4 regions of the Candidatus Flexifilum breve genome follow, and region 1 is predicted to be linked to each of the others. Evidence: a T-box and tRNA genes for the amino acid it is inferred to sense, from the RefSeq annotation. Region 1 holds a T-box; the other regions hold tRNA genes.

Region 1 (4,209 bases):
ATCCAGATTGATATCGTTGCCCGGTGTGCCACCGGTCGCCAGCGTGAAGCGCAGCGGATCCGCCCCGTACTGCTCGACCATTTCGAGCGGGTCGATCACATTGCCGAGGGTCTTGCTGATCTTGCGCCCGAGCTTGTCACGCACCAAGCCGTGCAGATACACGGTCTTGAACGGCGGCTTGTCCGTGAACCACAAGCCCATCATGATCATGCGCGCCACCCAGAAGAACAGGATATCGTAGCCCGTTTCCATCATCTGGGTGGGGTAGTAGCGTCTAAGATCGGCGGTTTGCTCCGGCCAACCGAGCGTGCTGAACGGCCACAAACCGCTGCTGAACCACGTATCGAGCACGTCTTCTTCCGGCGTCCATGTCACGCTGGCGGTCGTCGCTGGCGCGGTTTTGCCCACGTACACTTCACCATTCGAACCGTACCACGCAGGAATGCGATGTCCCCACCACAACTGGCGGCTGATGCACCAGTCTTCGATGTTCTCCATCCAGTGATAGTAGACCTTTTCGAAGCGCTCGGGCACGATTTCGATATCGCCATTCCGCACCGCATTGATCGCTTTTTCGGCCAGCGGCTGAATCTTCAGGAACCACTGGGTGCTGATCATCGGCTCGACGACTTCGCCACCGCGCTGGGAACGCGGCACGACCATCGTGTGATCTTTCACCTCGATGGTCATCCCGGCGAGCGTCATGTCCGCCCAAATCTTCTCACGCGCCACAAAGCGATCCAGCCCGGCATATTGGCCGCCGTTCTGGTTGATCGTCGCGTCGCGGTTCATGATGTTGATGATCGGCAGATTGTGCTTCTTGCTCAGCTCGTAGTCGTTGAAGTCGTGCCCCGGTGTCACTTTGAGCGCGCCTGTGCCGAACGTGCGGTCCACGTATTCATCACCGATCACGGGAATGCGGCGGTTGAGCATGGGCACGAGCGCCATCTTGCCGATCAGGTGCTTATAGCGTTCGTCTTCCGGGTGCACTGCGACCGCCGTATCACCGAGAATGGTCTCGGGACGGGTGGTCGCCACTGGGAGATAGTCGCCATCTTCGAGCGGGTATTTGAAGAAGTAGAGTTTGCCTTGTTCTTCTTCGCGTTCCACTTCGAGATCAGAGACGGCCGTCTTGAGTCCGGGGCTCCAGTTCACCAACCGCGGCCCGCGATAGATCAGACCTTGCTCATACAGCGTGATAAAGACTTCCTGCACTGCGTTGGAGAGACCCTCGTCGAGCGTGAAGCGCAGGCGATCCCAATCACAGCTCGCGCCCATGCGCTTGAGCTGCTCGATGATTTCGCCGCCATACTTCTCTTTCCATTCCCACGTGCGGGCGAGAAATTCCTCGCGCCCAATCTCTTCGCGGCTCGTCCCCTGATCGCGCAGCATCTTTTCGACCTGAAGCTGCGTCGCGATGCCTGCGTGATCGGAGCCGGGCACCCATAGGGCGGCTTTGCCCCGCATGCGTTCATAGCGAATCATGAGGTCTTCGAGCGTGGTGAAGAGGGCATGCCCGGTGTGCAAGCGCCCGGTCACATTGGGCGGCGGCATGGAGATCACATACGGTTCGGCATCTGGCGGCGCAACTTCCGGCTTGAACCAGCCGTGATCCTGCCACCACCGATACAGGCGGGACTCTGCTTCTTTGAAATCGAACGTTTTAGGCATAGGACGGTTTGTCATTGACGCGCTCCCAATAGAAAAGCCCCATTCATCACAAGGGCGAATGGGGCTTCGGGTTCGCGGTACCACCTTGTTTTTCTGCATCACTCGAGCCCAGGTGAACTCAAGCCGAGCAGAAATCTCTGACGCTGTAACGGGCGTATCCCGGCGCTGTTTACTCTAGTTCAACAGCACAACTCGCGGGCGACCTTCGGATACTCTCTGCGAACAGGCTCTCAGCCGGTGACCTGTATTCTCTGGCGCAGCGGGGAGTAACCTACTCCTCCCGGTCATCGTTCTTAGGAACGTTGATTGTGGTGTTTAGTATATGTCGCGGAGCGCGGCGGCGTCAATCCCCGCTTGCTTCGGGCTGCGGCGGGCGGAGCAGGGCGCGAATGCGATCGGACACCATATCGATAGCAACCATGTTAAAGCCGCCTTCGGGGATGATCACGTCGGCGTAGCGCTTGCTCGGCTCGACAAATTCCATGTGCATGGGCCGCACGCTCTGCAGGTACTGGTTGATCACCGACTCGGCGGTACGGCCGCGCTCGGCGATATCGCGTTTGAGACGGCGAATGAAGCGAATATCGGCGTCAGTATCCACGAAGATTTTCACATCAAACAGCGGGCGCAGCGTTGGTTCGGCGAAAATCAGGATGCCTTCGACGAGAATGATGGGCTGCGGTTCGACATGCTGCGTGTGCAACGTGCGCGCGTGGCGCGTGAAGTCATAGACGGGAAGCTCGGCAGGCTGCCAGTTCTGCAACGTCATGATGTGCTCGCGCATAAGCGGCGTATCCAGTGAATCGGGATGATCGAAATTCACTAAGCCACGGTCGGCTGCGGGAATGTTGTTGAGATCTTTGTAATAGGCATCGTGAGGGACATAAGCGATATTGTGACTGCCGACACGTTCAAGGATCGCGTTGGAGACGGTGGTCTTACCAGAACCGGTCCCCCCGGCGACTGCAATCGTGACCGGACGCGGGCGCTCACTCATGCTCGTAGCTCCTTCAAAAAAAAGCCCGCGAAGGCAAGTTACCTAGGCGGGCAAATCAGAGCCACCGAAGAGAGTCGAACTCTTAACCTCTCGCTTACGAAGCGAATGCTCTGCCATTGAGCTACGGTGGCGCTCATTGAAATTAGTATAGCAGACCGGGCTTGACCGTGACAAGAGTGAAGATTCGGCGGTAAGAGTTTAGAACGTTTGTACAAAAACAGAATCACAGGTAGACTTCTCAAAAAAAGGAGATATCCAAATGGATGATAGGTTGAAGGCGAGCATCTGGCAGCAGTATGGTGCCGCGCTTGATACGCTCGATGATGCGCTGCGTCTATGCCCTGACCACCTGTGGACGGTTCAACTCTGGAACGACGATGAGGATGCGCGTTACGGTCAATGCTGGTTTATCGCCTACCATACTCTATTCTGGACTGATATGTACCTGACGGGCACGTTGAGTGGCTTCAACCCGCCGTTGCCCTTCATAAGAGGAAAGCTTCCGGACACACCATACACCCAAGAGCAGATCAAGAACTATTTGGATCAATGCCGCGCCAAGGGCAAAGCAGTTATCGAGGCGCTGACCGATGAGCAGGCATATCGGATTTGCACCTTTGATTGGATGGAGCCCACTTTTCTGGAACTGCAAATCTACAGTTTGCGTCATATCCAAGAACATGCTGCGCAATTGAATCTTGTACTGGGAGAGCACGGCGTTACGGGGCAAGATTGGGTTGCTCAGGCGAGGGACAAGGCTTAAGCCGGCTTGCTCCTCGCCTGAGTCCCGCAGGCTAGTGCCGGAAGTGGCGCACGCCGGTAAACACCATCGCCATGTTCGCGGCATCGGCGACAGCGATCACGTCGTTGTCGCGGATCGAGCCGCCGGGCTGAATGACCGCCGTCACGCCCGCGGCCGCCGCCGCTTCGACGCCATCGGGGAAGGGGAAGAAGGCATCGGAAGCCATAACCGATCCAACCGAGCGACTACCCGCTTTCGTTACTGCCAGCTTGACCGAGTCGACCCGGCTGGACAAGCCACCGCCGACGCCGACGGTCGCGTTCTTGATGCCGAGCACAATCGCATTCGATTTAACGTGCTGCACTACTTTCCAGTTGAAACGCAGCGCCTCAATTTCATCGGCAGTCGGTTGGCGTTTCGTGACAATCTTGAAGTTGGTGCCTTCGGGATCACCGAGATCGACGCTCTGCACGAGAAAACCGTGGAAGACGCTGCGAATCTCCAAGGCCGTGCCATCAAACAACGCAGGGACTTGCAGTAAACGGCAGTTCTTGCGTTTCTCCGAGAGAATGACCGTGGCTTCAGGGGTGAAGCTTGGCGCGGCAATGGCTTCGACGAACAGCGAGCCGAGCGCCGCGACGAACGACTCATCAACCGGGCGGTTCACGGCGATCACGCCGCCAAACGCCGACACTGGGTCGGATTCGAGCGCCGGCGGGAATGCGGCCGTGATGCTCTCAGCGGTGGCGACGCCGCACGGCGTCAGGTGCTTGACGATAACGACCGTTGGGGTGCTGTA
Region 2 (4,209 bases), on a different contig from region 1:
CGACGCACACCCGCGCGATCTCGCGGCGATACTCCGCGCTGCCGAGATAGTCGCCAACTGGATTGACTAGCGCCGCGACGGCCTTGACCGCGCTGGCGATGTTGGCCGCGTCGAGCGGGCTGCCGATCAATGTTTCGAGGGTGAAGCCGAGTACCGGTTCAGCCGTGGCGCCGCACAGCGCCCCGAACATCGATTCGACCGTGTTTTCCTCGTTCAAATACACGTACACCGCCGCGTTGACAATCGGCACATCAGCCGGCGTCCGAGCGACGAAGGCCGCGCCCAATGCCTGACGCTGCGGCACGGCGGGGATGTCAATCGACGTGATGAACAACTGATCGAATTCGTCGGCGTGAACGAGCAGCCCGGCGATGCTTTCCCAATCAAGCTGCCCCTCTTTCAGCCATTCGATACCGATATCGTGCGCGGTGATGGCCGCCAGCCATTCACGCAGCATGGGGTGCTGGCGCTCGCGCAGGCTTTCGAGAATTGATAGATTGGTGCGGATGTTGGCGGGGATCGCCCGGGTAAGTGCGCGTCGGAATACGTCCGGCAGTTCTTCCCAACCGAGCAGCTGCTCCAGCTTGACCGCTGACCCGAGCGTCACGCCGCCTTCATCCATGTCCAGGCGGTTGAGTTCCGGGATCGCCTGTAAATCGATCACGGTGGAGTAGGGCAGGTCAAGTGTGCCGAGCGCCAGCGCGCCGCCCGCCAGCAGCAAACTGCCCGGTTTCTGCGCCAGTTCAGAGGCGATCAGGCGTAGTCGGGCGAAGATAAGTCTTTGGATTAGCCATGATGTTTTCCCAATAATCAAAGTGTCAGGCCGCGCCGCAGCCTCGGTCCCTTATGACGGATGATTTTAACGCGGATAGACCGCTAATACCGCTGGTACCGGATCGAACGAGTAAAGCTGATACGCGGCGTTCCCGCCGATCCACATCATGGTTGAACCACCGCCGTCCAAATTTACCGCCGTGACGAGATTCAGATCGGTCGCGGGCAGCCCGGCGCTGAGATCGACCAGTCGCATCCCGAACAACGAGGGTGTCGTCAGCAGGAGAATGCGTCCGTTAGCGTCTTGCGCGACAATCGTCCGCCGCGATGCCCGATCCCCTTGCGTATTGGTGAATGAAGTCTGCCCGTTGGCGACCAGCACCGGGAAACCCTGCACCGCCTGTTCCAGCGCTTCGCCGTAGTAGGGCTCTTGCAGAATCGACCGGACGCGCGGAACGCCGTTCTGCACTTGCAGCATGCCGCCACGGTCGGTAAAGCTTTGCCCATAGGCGACGCCATCGCTCACGACGAGCCCGAGCGCCTGCTGCGCCGTATCAAAGAAGTTGGCGTTGACGAATGCGACCGCGCCGGGCAGCACTTCCCGCCACGTGCCGAGCGTGAGCGGTTCGCCAGGCGATAGTGCGCGCGCAACGTATAGAGCGCCGGATCGATGCGCAGCACGAGCAGTTAAGGTCGAAAAAGTGTTGGCGGTCACGGTGATCAAGCGCCGTTCCAGCCCATTCGCGAGCACTTCCCAACCGCTTGTGTCGAGGGTAGGGATGGGCGCGGCGGTCGGCGGCGTGGTCGCTGTGGGCGGGGGAGGCTGCGCGCTGAGCGTACAGCCCGTCATCAACGACATGGCGGTGATCAACAGGGAAAGCTGCGGCGCCACATCAGCGCGCGCAGCAGGGCGGAAGAATCGGTAGCGCAAAGTCGCACTTACACCCTCGTCTCTCTCTAAAACAGAGCCTTGTCAACGTGGACGAGGCAGGCTATACTTTACATCACGTTGACCGTAGCTTCAAACGCGCGGCGTGACGGGCTCTTGGCTCAGTTGGTTAGAGCGCACGGTTCACATCCGTGAGGTCATAGGTTCGAGTCCTATAGGGCCCAACAAGCTTCTCTTAAATCGACCGGTATACAAGACACAACTTGAACAAAAGGCTTACATCATCATGTAAGCCTTTTCGTTTTTCGGACTGTGTCGACTCGCTTTAGTACAAGTGTGTTCGCTTCTTGAACAGGGGGCAACTATTATAATCCCTTAGGAACTTTCAAGGAGCGATTTGGTTGCCTAGAAAAGATATTCTGTTATTCATTTGACGCAGCGTTTCTGACGTACAGGCTCGGCTGAGCCTGAAACGCGCCCTGACAGACTGGACAGCAAAAGTAATACCTGAACTCCTCGTAGACTACACTGCCAAAAGCGTGGCGAGGCTCAATGGCTGCCCCACACACCGGATCGCGAACCTTCTCTGTAGGCTGAGCGATCGGGTCGAGGGGCAGTTTCACGTGCACACGCGTGCCTTTGCCGGGTTCACTCACCACGTGCAGCGTACCGTGTAACTGCTCAACCCGCTCTTTCATTCCGAGCAGTCCAAACTTTTCGGTTTGAGCCAAACCATCGAGGGTGGGAGGCGGTGTAAAGCCCAGACCATCATCGGTGATGGCAATCTGGACATCCGCTGCATGAAAGTCCAGTTCAAGCGAAATGCGGCGTGCGTTCCCGTGCCGCTGTGCATTCCGTGCTGCTTCCTGTGCCACGCGAAACAAGGTGAGTTCCTGCTGTTCCTCAAGGCGGCGTGCATCGCCGGAGACGTTGACCTGTACGTGAAGCCCCCGGTTTTGCGACGCGAGGAGCTGTAAGGCGGCGACAATCCCGAGTTCTTCAAGGGCAGGGGGGCGCAGGTCGGCGATCATGCGGCGCAGGTTCTCGACACTTTCGACTGCCTGAGCGCGGGCTGCGCTCAGCATCGATTTCGCCCGATCAGGATCATGTTCCAACCAGTTCAACCCAAGTTCGATGCCTTGAGCCACCGCAATGAGCGATTGAATGGTTTCGTCGTGAAGTTCATGCGCGATACGTGTACGTTCCGCCTCCTGACCTTCGGTCAGAGCGTGACGATACGTCAGACCTTCCGCTTGGGCGCGCTGCACATGCCCGACCATACTCGCCATCGTGTGGCGCAGTTCCCCCAATAGTGGAGATTCCCCCGCACGGCTGGTCAAATGCGGTTAGGTCGCCTGCGGCGAGCTTGGCGGCACGTGCCTTCAACCGCTGAAGCGGACGCAGCACCTGCGTAAAGAACCATAGGTTGAGCAGCAGCGATCCGGCGAACAGCCCTTTGGCGCTGGTCTTCATGGGGTAGGCGATCCATCCATCAGTGTGATGAGCCCCCGTGCCAAGCCTGCGGTGACCGCTTCTGTGCGTGTACCCACCCCCAGCTTTTGATAGACATTCTGAAGATGCCCCTGAACAGTACGGTCGGAGATGAACAGGGCTTTGCCGATTTCCTTATTGGTCAACCCGCGAGCAGCAAACCCTAAGATTTCGAGTTCGCGGCTGGTTAGTCCCTCAACCAATGCAGTGGTATCGTGAGCGTGTCCGGCAGCTTTCGCCAGCACACCGGCATCGTAGGCGGTACGCCCAACAGCGACTTCTTGCAGTGCGCGGTACAACTGCGAAAACTCAGCGGTCTTCAACACATAGCCGTCTGCACCGGCTTCGAGCAGCGCATGGACATAGGGCGGATCATCGTAAGCGGTGAGCACCAGTACCCGCACGTCAGGATTGTCGTGACGGATGCGCCGCGTCGCTTCCACGCCGGTGAGTTCCGGCATGTGAATATCCATGATCACCACATCAGGCTGAAGTTTACGCGCGAAACGAACGGCTTCCACGCCTGTGGTCGCCTCGCCGATCACCTCGACACCGATGCTTTCCAAAAACATGCGCGTTCCTTGGCGCACGATTTTATGATCCTCAGCGAGCAGCACACGCATCATTCATCTCTCCGGATCTTGCCTTACCGTCATTATATCGTTGTGCACACTCCAAAATACCGCCAAATGGCGTGTGCTGCGGCGAACGAGAATTGTTACGCTGGAAGCGAAGTAGGCTATCAGGAGACTCAATCGTGGAAAAGAAGACGTTCAAAGTGCCGAATATGACATGCAACGGCTGTGTGAGCACGGTGCGCGGTGAGCTTGAGAGCATTCCCGGTGTCGAAGTGCTGGACATCAACAAACCATCACAGCTCGTCACGGTGCAGTGGGATCAGTCAGCCTCATGGGAGCGCATCGAGCACGCGCTGACTGCTATCGAATATGCACCCACCGAAGCATAAGGCTGATATCTCATTCAGAAGCCCAGCCCTTGTCCTATACAAGGGCTAGTTGTTGTGACGCGCTATGCCGCAACCAAATCGAGGCGGC
Region 3 (4,209 bases), on a different contig from region 1:
CACACCCGCGCCATCTCGCGGCGATACTCCGCGCTGCCGAGGTAATCCCCGACCGGATCGACTAGTGCCGCGACGGCCTTGACCGCGCTGGCGATGTTAGCCGCGTCGAGCGGGCTTCCGATCAACGTTTCAAGCGTGAACCCCAGCACCGGATCAGCGGTGGCGCCGCACAGCGCCCCGAACATCGATTCGACCGTGTTTTCCTCGTTCAAATACACGTACACCGCCGCGTTGACAATCGGCACATCAGCGGGCGTGCGGGCGACGAAGGCCGCGCCTAACGCCTGACGTTGCGGCACGGCGGGGATGTCAATCGAGGTGATGAACAATTGATCGAATTCGTCGGCGTGAACGAGCAGCCCGGCGATGCTCTCCCAATCAAGCTGGCCCTCTTTCAGCCATTCGATGCCGATATCGTGCGCGGTGATGGCCGCCAGCCATTCACGCAGCATAGGGTGCTGGCGCTCGCGCAGGCTTTCGAGGATGGATAGATTGGTGCGAATGTTGGCGGGGATTGCCCGGGTGAGTGCGCGCCGGAATACGTCCGGCAGTTCTTCCCAACCGAGCAGCTGCTCCAGCTTGACCGCTGACCCGAGCGTCACGCCGCCTTCATCCATGTCCAGGCGGTTGAGTTCCGGGATCGCCTGCAAATCGATCACGGTGGCGTAGGGCAGGTCAAGTGTGCCGAGCGCCAGCGCGCCGCCCGCCAGCAGCAAACTGCCCGGTTTCTGCGCCAGTTCAGAGGCTTGATCGAGCGTAGTCGGGCGAAGATAAGTCTTTGGATTAGCCATGATGTTTTCCCAATAATCAAAGTGTCAGGCCGCGCCGCAGCGCAGCCCCTTATGCCGGATGATTTTAACGCGGATAGACCGCTAATACCGCTGGTACCGGATCGAACGAGTAAAGCTGATACGCGGCGTTCCCGCCGATCCACATCATGGTTGAACCACCGCCGTCCAAATTTACCGCCGTGACGAGATTCAGATCGGTCGCGGGTAGCCCGGCGCTGAGATCGACCAGCCGCATCCCGAACAGCGAGGGTGTCGTCAGCAGGAGAATGCGTCCGTTAGCGTCTTGCGCGACAATCGTCCGCCGCGACGCCCGATCCCCTTGCGTATTGGTGAATGAAGTCTGCCCGTTGGCGACCAGCACCGGGAAACCCTGCACCGCCTGTTCCAGCGCTTCGCCGTAGTAGGGCTCTTGCAGAATCGACCGGACGCGCGGAACGCCGTTCTCCACTTGCAGCATGCCGCCGCGGTCGGTGAAGCTTTGCCCATAGGCGACGCCATCGCTCACGACGAGCCCGAGCGCCTGCTGCGCCGTATCAAAGAAGTTGGCGTTGACGAATGCGACCGCGCCGGGCAGCACTTCCCGCCACGTGCCGAGCGTGAGCGGTTCGCCGGGGCGATAGTGCGCGCGCAACGTATAGAGCGCCGGATCGATGCGCAGCACGAGCAGTTGGGTCGAAAAAGTGTTGGCGGTCACGGTGATCAAGCGCCGTTCCAGCCCATTCGCGAGCACTTCCCAACCGCTTGTGTCGAGCGTGGGGATGGGCGCGGCGGTCGGCGGCGTGGTCGCTGTGGGCGGGGGAGGCTGCGCGCTGAGCGTACAGCTCGTCATCAACGACATGGCGGTGATCAACGGGGAAAGCTGCCGGCGCCACATCAGCGCGCGCAGCAGGGCGGAGAATCGGTAGCGCAAAAGTCGCACTTACACCCTCGTCTCTCTCTAAAACAGAGCCTTGTCAACGTGGACGAGGCAGGCTATACTTTACATCACGTTGACCGTAGCTTCAAACGCGCGGCGTGACGGGCTCTTGGCTCAGTTGGTTAGAGCGCACGGTTCACATCCGTGAGGTCATAGGTTCGAGTCCTATAGGGCCCACAACACACGAAAAAGCGACCATACACGGTCGCTTTTTTTGTTGTGCTGAGGCAGGGCAGGGTTCGAGTTCGGGAAATAGAGACGTTCTCCGGCTCAAGCCTTAATTCTCGATCAACTTCTTCTTATGTTCTTTCCGCTGGTATCAATCGTTCGAGTCCAAGTTACAGAGCAAGTTAGATTGGACTCGAACCTTGTTCGGGGTAAACGTCGGGAGAAACATCCCCGGCGTTTTTGTTGCACATCTCCCATGCCTCACCGGTTTATATTTCGAGTAGGTGATTTTGGTCGTCTCCCGAAGTTTTTCGGGTTTCAGGTGGGACAGGCTGGCCTCGGCAACGATGCGGGGTATGCCGATCTTGAGGATACGGATTGAGGTGTTGTTGGTTTGTTCAGTCACGATTTTCTTCCACTTCTTGACACAGAACAAATTTTCTAATAGCCTGTGTGTCGTGCACTTTTGAATATGGAGGGAACCGCCATGAAGTACACTGTATCGATCGAGATCGCGCTGCCGCTTGAGAGAGTGGCACAGTTGCTCGCCGATCCGGCACACATACCAAAGTGGCTGCGGGGCGTGGTGCTGCATGAGCCGCTGAGTGGGGTACACGGTCAAGTCGGTACCAAGTCGCGGGTCGTGATGGAGATGGGGCAGCAAAAGTTTGAAGCCACCGAAACCATCACACGCCGAGAACCGGTAGACCTAGGAAGTATCCCAAAAGGGAGCACTGTTCGCTTCGAGCGCGAGATCGTCACCGAGGGCATGTGGAATGTCGCGCGCGAGCGGCTGACCGAAGTCGGTCCGGATACGACGCTCTGGGTGAGCGAGAACGAATACCGGTTTAGCGGCTTGCTGATGCGGTTAGTGGGACTCCTGATGCCTGGCACTTTCCGCAAGCAGTCGCAACAGCACATGCAGGACTTCAAGGCGTTCGCCGAGTATGGAATAGACGTCCGCAAAGGCCCGGGCTGAGGCACTGCCGTAAGTTCAGTGGAGCAGCAGCAACATGGTGTGGGGTGCGAAAACCGTATCCGCACGGGTAAGCTAGGCGACACGGGGATAATCGTGGATGAGACCATGCAAAATGTCGCGCCCTTGGATTTGCCCTTGAGGGTTTATATTCAGCAGCGGGATCGGGAGGCGTTGTTCGATTCCCTGATGCGGGCGACCGCAATCGTAATAGTTAAGCTACTCGGTAAGGATGTAGGTGGTGCTGCTGATCGAGAACAATAAGCAGGTCAAGGCATGTTTCGCGCACCAGCGCTGATTTCCAGCGCCGTTTTCCTTCCTAATCCTCGCTATTCGAGCGCTGCGACGTTTGTTGAGCGCTGCGGAGGTACCACGCTCAATATAGCATCTCACCCGCTCAGTGCGTCGTACCCCTCCGTTCGCCGAAGCGATGGGCTTTCTGGACGGTCGCTCATCCAGCCTTCACAATTTGCACAGTGGCCTATTCCAAGTTAGAATAGGATCTATTCCATGATGGAATACAGACATGAATGCATTGACACCTGATGAAACAATTTTGGGACTGCTCGCGGCACAAGGACAACATGGGTATCAGCTCCTTGAGACCTTTCAAGATCCGGCGCGGTTAGGCAAGGTCTGGAAGCTCAGCACCAGTCAGCTCTACGCCGTTTTGAAACGACTGGAACGGCAGGCGTGGATCAGTGGAGTCGAACAGTGGTCAGAAAGTGCGCCGCCGCGCATCGAATACTCCCTGACTGAGGCAGGATGGCGCGTGCTCGACGAGTGGTTGAGCACGGTCGCTCCCTCGGCCAGTATTCGCTGCGTTCGAGTCGAGTTTTTGAGCCGATTGTATATCGCTCAACTCCTGAAGCTTCCGACAGCGCCGATTATTGCGCGACAGCGTGCCGTCTGTCAGGCAGAGTATGCCCGGTTACAAAGCGCGCAGGGCAATAATCCACAAAGTATGGGCTATTTAGCCGCCGAGATGGTGATCACCCAACTTGGGGCCGTCCTCACTTGGATCGACCGCTGCGAGTTGGTTTTGCAGTCCACGCAGACCTAAGGAGATCGTCTCATGAAGAAAACCGTGTTCGTTCTCGTCTTGATTGCCTTGTTGGTCGGAACCTTTGCCGTGAGCGCTCAACAGGCGCAAACCCTCACTGTCTTTGCTGCGGCGTCGCTCACCGATGCCTTTGAAGAAATCGCCCCCAGCTTTGAGGCCGCTCACCCCGGTGTCGAGGTGCTGTTTAGCTTTGGCGGTTCATCGACCCTCGCCACGCAGCTCGCTGAAGGCGCGCCTGCTGACGTGTTTGCCAGCGCTAATAACACCCAGATGACAGTGGCGCGCGATGCCGAGC
Region 4 (4,209 bases), on a different contig from region 1:
GTTGTACATCACGCTGAATGACGGAATCGACGAGCTGTACCGCCGCTTGCGCACGCATGACGTGCACCTGTGCACTGAGATGCATGAGGAACTGTGGGGCGAGCGCGCCTTCACCATCACCGACCCCGACGGCAACCGCGTGACCTTCGCGCAGGCGATCCAGTACGCAGAAGTCCCCGTCGAACTCGCGCAGATTGCGTAAATGCTCTTCCTAACTGCCCCTCCTAAATCTATAGAGGGGTATGAGCGTTTTGGTGGTACTCGGTATTGAAGTGTTGTTTTCTCTGCTTTGGTGCTCTCATCCGGTAAATGGTCGAATATGGGTTTGTGCGGCACGGCCTGCCCCCTAGCAAAAAGGCGCGCCTTTTCTGCAATCAATTGCCGGACGGAGCATTTAGCTTCCACAATTAACAAGGAATCAAAAAGGCAGTCGATTCTGGACGAAGTACGAGCTGCCTTTTTGATGTAGGCGGAGTTAGCAGGCGGTGTCGCGCGCTAACGTTCCGGAGTGACTAATTTCCAGGCCGACGCTGTAGCGCGCTTGCAAACCCGCGCCAAAGCGTTCAATCCGCTTGCCCACGCTGATCAGCAGAGGCTGGTAGAAGGCGATGTGGCCGCGCGTCCCCGCCAGAGCTTCCTTGATGAGAAGCGCGCGTTCGTGTTGGGCAGTCGCTTCGCGGCGCTGCTGAGCGATCTCGGTCTGAGCCAAATAGTCTATCGGTCGCATGATCTCTCGCTCCACTACTAATACTTACTGTCGGGATAAAAAGTTCGTCAGGGCGCGCAGCGTATCCACTACACGGTCGGTATTCAGGCTGTAGCACTTGGCGACTTCGCGCCGCCGCTCGATGATGTACCCCGTCGCGCGGAGCTGACTCAGGTGGCGCGACACGGTCGATTGGCTGACGCCGAGCTTTTCGATGATGTCCTGCGCGCACAGTTCGTCGTGCTGGGTCAGCAGTTCAAGGATTTGCAGACGCGCGTCGTCGGCCAGCGCGTTCAGGCGAATGAGCAGCTCGGCGCGGCTGAATTCAGATTGAGCCGTCGACTGCGCTCCGCGCGGCAGCCGCACGCCAAAGTTGATGTTGGTGTATCCGGAGCGCGAAACGACGGACACATACGGCCCAAGGTGCGGATTCGGCACAAATTCGATGACGTTCGACATCAGTAGCTTCTTTTCCAGCAGTTCACGCAGATCGCGGTTGGTGACGATGCGCGCGGCTTCCAACGCCGTCTTGTCGGTGAAGTCGATGCGCCGGAAGGCGTTGATCGACTCGGTGAGCAGCGGCAGTTGGCGCTCCCATTCGGCGCGCAGATGCGTCTCCCACATGAAGCGCAGGTGTTCGACCACATACTGCTGCATGACCGCCGGGTCACGGGTCAGGTCGTAGGCCGCGTTCCAGAACTCCGGTTCATCCAGCTCTTCCAGCTGCGTCATGAAGCGGACGTAGTGATCGCGGTCGGTCAGCAGCGCGCGAAACGTGACGCCCTGTTCATGCTGCGCCATGTGTTCCGGATAGTGCGTGTACATATCGGCCAGATACTCGTCCTGTTTCGCGATCAGCTCGACGGGCGTCAACCGCGCCAGATAGTCGAGGAACGCCGGAAAGCTCGGCAGCTTCTGTGCTGGCAAGAACAGCAGCGGCTCAAACGCCACGAACACCATGCGGTTCTGAGACTGCCGCTCCGGGGATAGTGCCGCTTGCGTCCGCGTCAGCCAGTCATGCAGGCCGGAGAGCCGTTCGAGATCGTTGAGCATGCGCAGGCTTTGCAGGGCATTGCTCACCGGGTCGAGGTCAAACCGGACAGTCACGAGAGCCGGGGCGAGGACGAAGTTGTTATCCACAGCGGGTTCCTTTTATGCACCGTATGCGAATTATTCACTTTATGCATCAAATTGCATAATTAGATTTAGTTTATGCAGAATTCTGCATAATGTCAAGTAGTCAATTTTGACGGGGCATTTCTCCCCTATGGGCGTTAACTTGGGTCTTGATCACAAAGCCAATTCGGGTATACTTTCAATCATCTGCGGGCAGTTAGCTCAATTGGCAGAGCACTCCTTTGACGTGGGAGTGGTTAGAGGTTCGAGTCCTCTACTGCCCACAATCTAGGACACCACTCGAACACCCGGCAACGTCACCGGGTGTTTCTGTTTCAGCGGGTTTTTCCGAGGCACTTCCCCTCCGCCCAGATACCTTTTCAGAGACATCCTGTAGGTAGCCGAACGGCGGAAGCAAATCCACACGCAGTACTGTCCCCTCAGGGTTCAAAACAACCCTCTCAACAACGTTCCGCAGTAACTCCTGTTGATCCTCAAACGGAAGCGTTTCATACAGTATACCCAATTTGGCAATGATGTTTAACCCATCATCAAGATCACTGATGTACGTCTCGCAGCGCTGATCCAGCAGGGCGAGGCTGCCGCGAAGCCTCTGGCGTTTGTCCTGCCACTCGTCCCAGAGCGCGCGCCAGTTTTCCTCCGTGACCATACTCGCGGCATACAACCGCAGCACCCGCGCTTCTTCCTCATCTATCGCCTTGAGCGTCCGCTCGATTTCGGTGCGCTCATCCGGTCGCATACGTCCAAGTTTGTCTGCTACCTCCTCGATGTAATACTTACGAATACGGGGCATCAGTCCTACATCAAGCTGCACTTGCCGAAGATGCGCGCTAGTTGTTCTTCCACTTCGCCACATAGAAAATGGATTGGGTGACGTTCAAGCCGATAATGTGCTGTACCACCGCCAGATCGCCGCGTATTGGAAGTTGAACATTGCATTCGATAGAGCCGTGTTCCAGGCACAGTCGGGTCTCTTGGATCGCCCGCCAAGTAAATCAACCCGCGCAGCAAATAGTTGCGCTTGCGCTTGGTGTACTTGTTTTGCGCCCGTCGAGCTAAGATGTCCAGTCCGCGCTCGAATTCTTCCGTTGTGACTATCGGTTCCCAGTTGCCGCGCATTGTTTTCGGCGGAATAGTGCCTTCGTCATTGTGTATCCAGCCTGCGTATGTCCAGTTATGAAGGATATCCGCCAAGGTGTTGTAATTGACCTTGCGTTTGCCGTTCGCTTTGATCTCGACGAATGGGCGACCACTGCGATAGCGGTAGCCTCTGGCGTGCAGTTCCTCAGCGATTTCAGCGAGTGTATAGCGATCTTCAAGTAGCAAATCCCACGCTTCACGCCATATCTTGGCACGCTCCGGGTTTATCTCAAGATGGTGTCCTTTCTTCATATATGACTTGCGTCCCGGCTCGTCGTCTTCAACACTGACGTATCCATCAGGATGAAGTCCCAAATACCCGCCTCTCTCCCGCTTGGCTTCACCCGCACCCTTGATTCGCAGCCCCGAAAGCATTGACTCGCGGCGTGCCAACGTGAACGACAGAGCGACGATGACCCGGTCATCAGGATCCATCGGATCGAGATCGGGATGGTTCGCAAACCGTACAGCGACACCGAATTCGTCCAGCTCATCAATAGCGCGCAGCGCTTCCGTATCATTGCGTCCGAACCGATCCGCACGCTCAACCACAACATGTGAGAACCGACCCAAACGCGCATCGTCCAGCATTCGCTGATAGTCCTTGCGGTGCGGAGTCTTTCCGGTCAGAACGTCTCGATAAGTCTCGATGATCGGCATCTCTGAGCGTTCAAGAACGGAGCGGTCAATAAGGAAACGCTGACGCTGCTGAGATGCCTCAGGATTCTGCGCTTCCTCATCGCTGGTCCGTAAGTAGATTGCCCAGCCGTTCTGATGTGGTGTTGCCCGTTTTTTTCGTGCCATATGCTTCACCTATTCACAAAGAGGCCCTGCGCATTTTCACGATACGACGGCATCGACATCCGGTGTTTTTTCGGCATCTTCGCGGTCACTTTCGAAGCGAGAGGGTAGGGTCTGCTCATGCTGGTGCAGCAGTTGCGCAACGGTCATAACGCGATCAAACATCTCGCGCACGACACGTGGTGTAGCGGAATTCCTATCGACAGGTGTTTTCACTTTGCGACCTTGCGATGCAGTCCACATTCCTGGCTTACTCCAACTCGACTCAACGTGTGTCCAGCATAATGGATTACAGCGTTTTTGAGGCGGGAATTTATGACATTTGTTCTGGAAAAATGGGACATTGGCATGGGCAAAATGGGACAGGGTGAGAATTTGTGACATTGAAATGGCACGATTTCCCAAAATCCTCGCTGAGGCTAACC

Evidence for each region. A T-box is a leader RNA that pairs with one kind of tRNA and senses whether it is charged. The one in region 1 lies ahead of IPK17_RS23660 (valine--tRNA ligase), so its partner is inferred to be a tRNA-Val.
Region 2: it encodes a tRNA-Val, which carries the amino acid that the T-box ahead of IPK17_RS23660 (valine--tRNA ligase) is inferred to sense. The anticodon was not compared.
Region 3: it encodes a tRNA-Val, which carries the amino acid that the T-box ahead of IPK17_RS23660 (valine--tRNA ligase) is inferred to sense. The anticodon was not compared.
Region 4: it encodes a tRNA-Val, which carries the amino acid that the T-box ahead of IPK17_RS23660 (valine--tRNA ligase) is inferred to sense. The anticodon was not compared.

What each region holds. Positions count from the first base shown of each region.
Region 1 is NZ_JADJPI010000035.1:166,322-170,530, reverse strand. It holds gene IPK17_RS23660 (valine--tRNA ligase) at 1-1,671, opposite strand, end outside; T-box leader at 1,719-1,968, opposite strand; gene udk (uridine kinase) at 2,015-2,668, opposite strand; tRNA gene IPK17_RS23650 (tRNA-Thr) at 2,728-2,799, opposite strand; gene IPK17_RS23645 (DinB family protein) at 2,928-3,431, shown strand; gene purH (bifunctional phosphoribosylaminoimidazolecarboxamide formyltransferase/IMP cyclohydrolase) at 3,463-4,209, opposite strand, start outside.
Region 2 is NZ_JADJPI010000006.1:3,556-7,764, forward strand. It holds gene IPK17_RS05265 (FAD binding domain-containing protein) at 1-814, opposite strand, end outside; gene IPK17_RS05270 (phosphodiester glycosidase family protein) at 860-1,705, opposite strand; tRNA gene IPK17_RS05275 (tRNA-Val) at 1,814-1,887, shown strand; gene IPK17_RS05280 (histidine kinase) at 2,086-2,973, opposite strand; gene IPK17_RS05285 (response regulator transcription factor) at 3,133-3,780, opposite strand; gene IPK17_RS05290 (heavy-metal-associated domain-containing protein) at 3,912-4,121, shown strand; gene IPK17_RS05295 (heavy metal translocating P-type ATPase) at 4,184-4,209, opposite strand, start outside.
Region 3 is NZ_JADJPI010000037.1:261,959-266,167, forward strand. It holds gene IPK17_RS32105 (FAD binding domain-containing protein) at 1-791, opposite strand, end outside; gene IPK17_RS32110 (phosphodiester glycosidase family protein) at 856-1,701, opposite strand; tRNA gene IPK17_RS32115 (tRNA-Val) at 1,811-1,884, shown strand; gene IPK17_RS32120 (SRPBCC family protein) at 2,363-2,854, shown strand; gene IPK17_RS32125 (PadR family transcriptional regulator) at 3,378-3,914, shown strand; gene modA (molybdate ABC transporter substrate-binding protein) at 3,927-4,209, shown strand, end outside.
Region 4 is NZ_JADJPI010000046.1:7,243-11,451, reverse strand. It holds gene IPK17_RS39715 (VOC family protein) at 1-202, shown strand, start outside; gene IPK17_RS39710 (hypothetical protein) at 476-727, opposite strand; gene IPK17_RS39705 (ArsR/SmtB family transcription factor) at 752-1,846, opposite strand; tRNA gene IPK17_RS39700 (tRNA-Val) at 2,034-2,106, shown strand; gene IPK17_RS39695 (hypothetical protein) at 2,097-2,636, opposite strand; gene IPK17_RS39690 (recombinase family protein) at 2,642-3,787, opposite strand.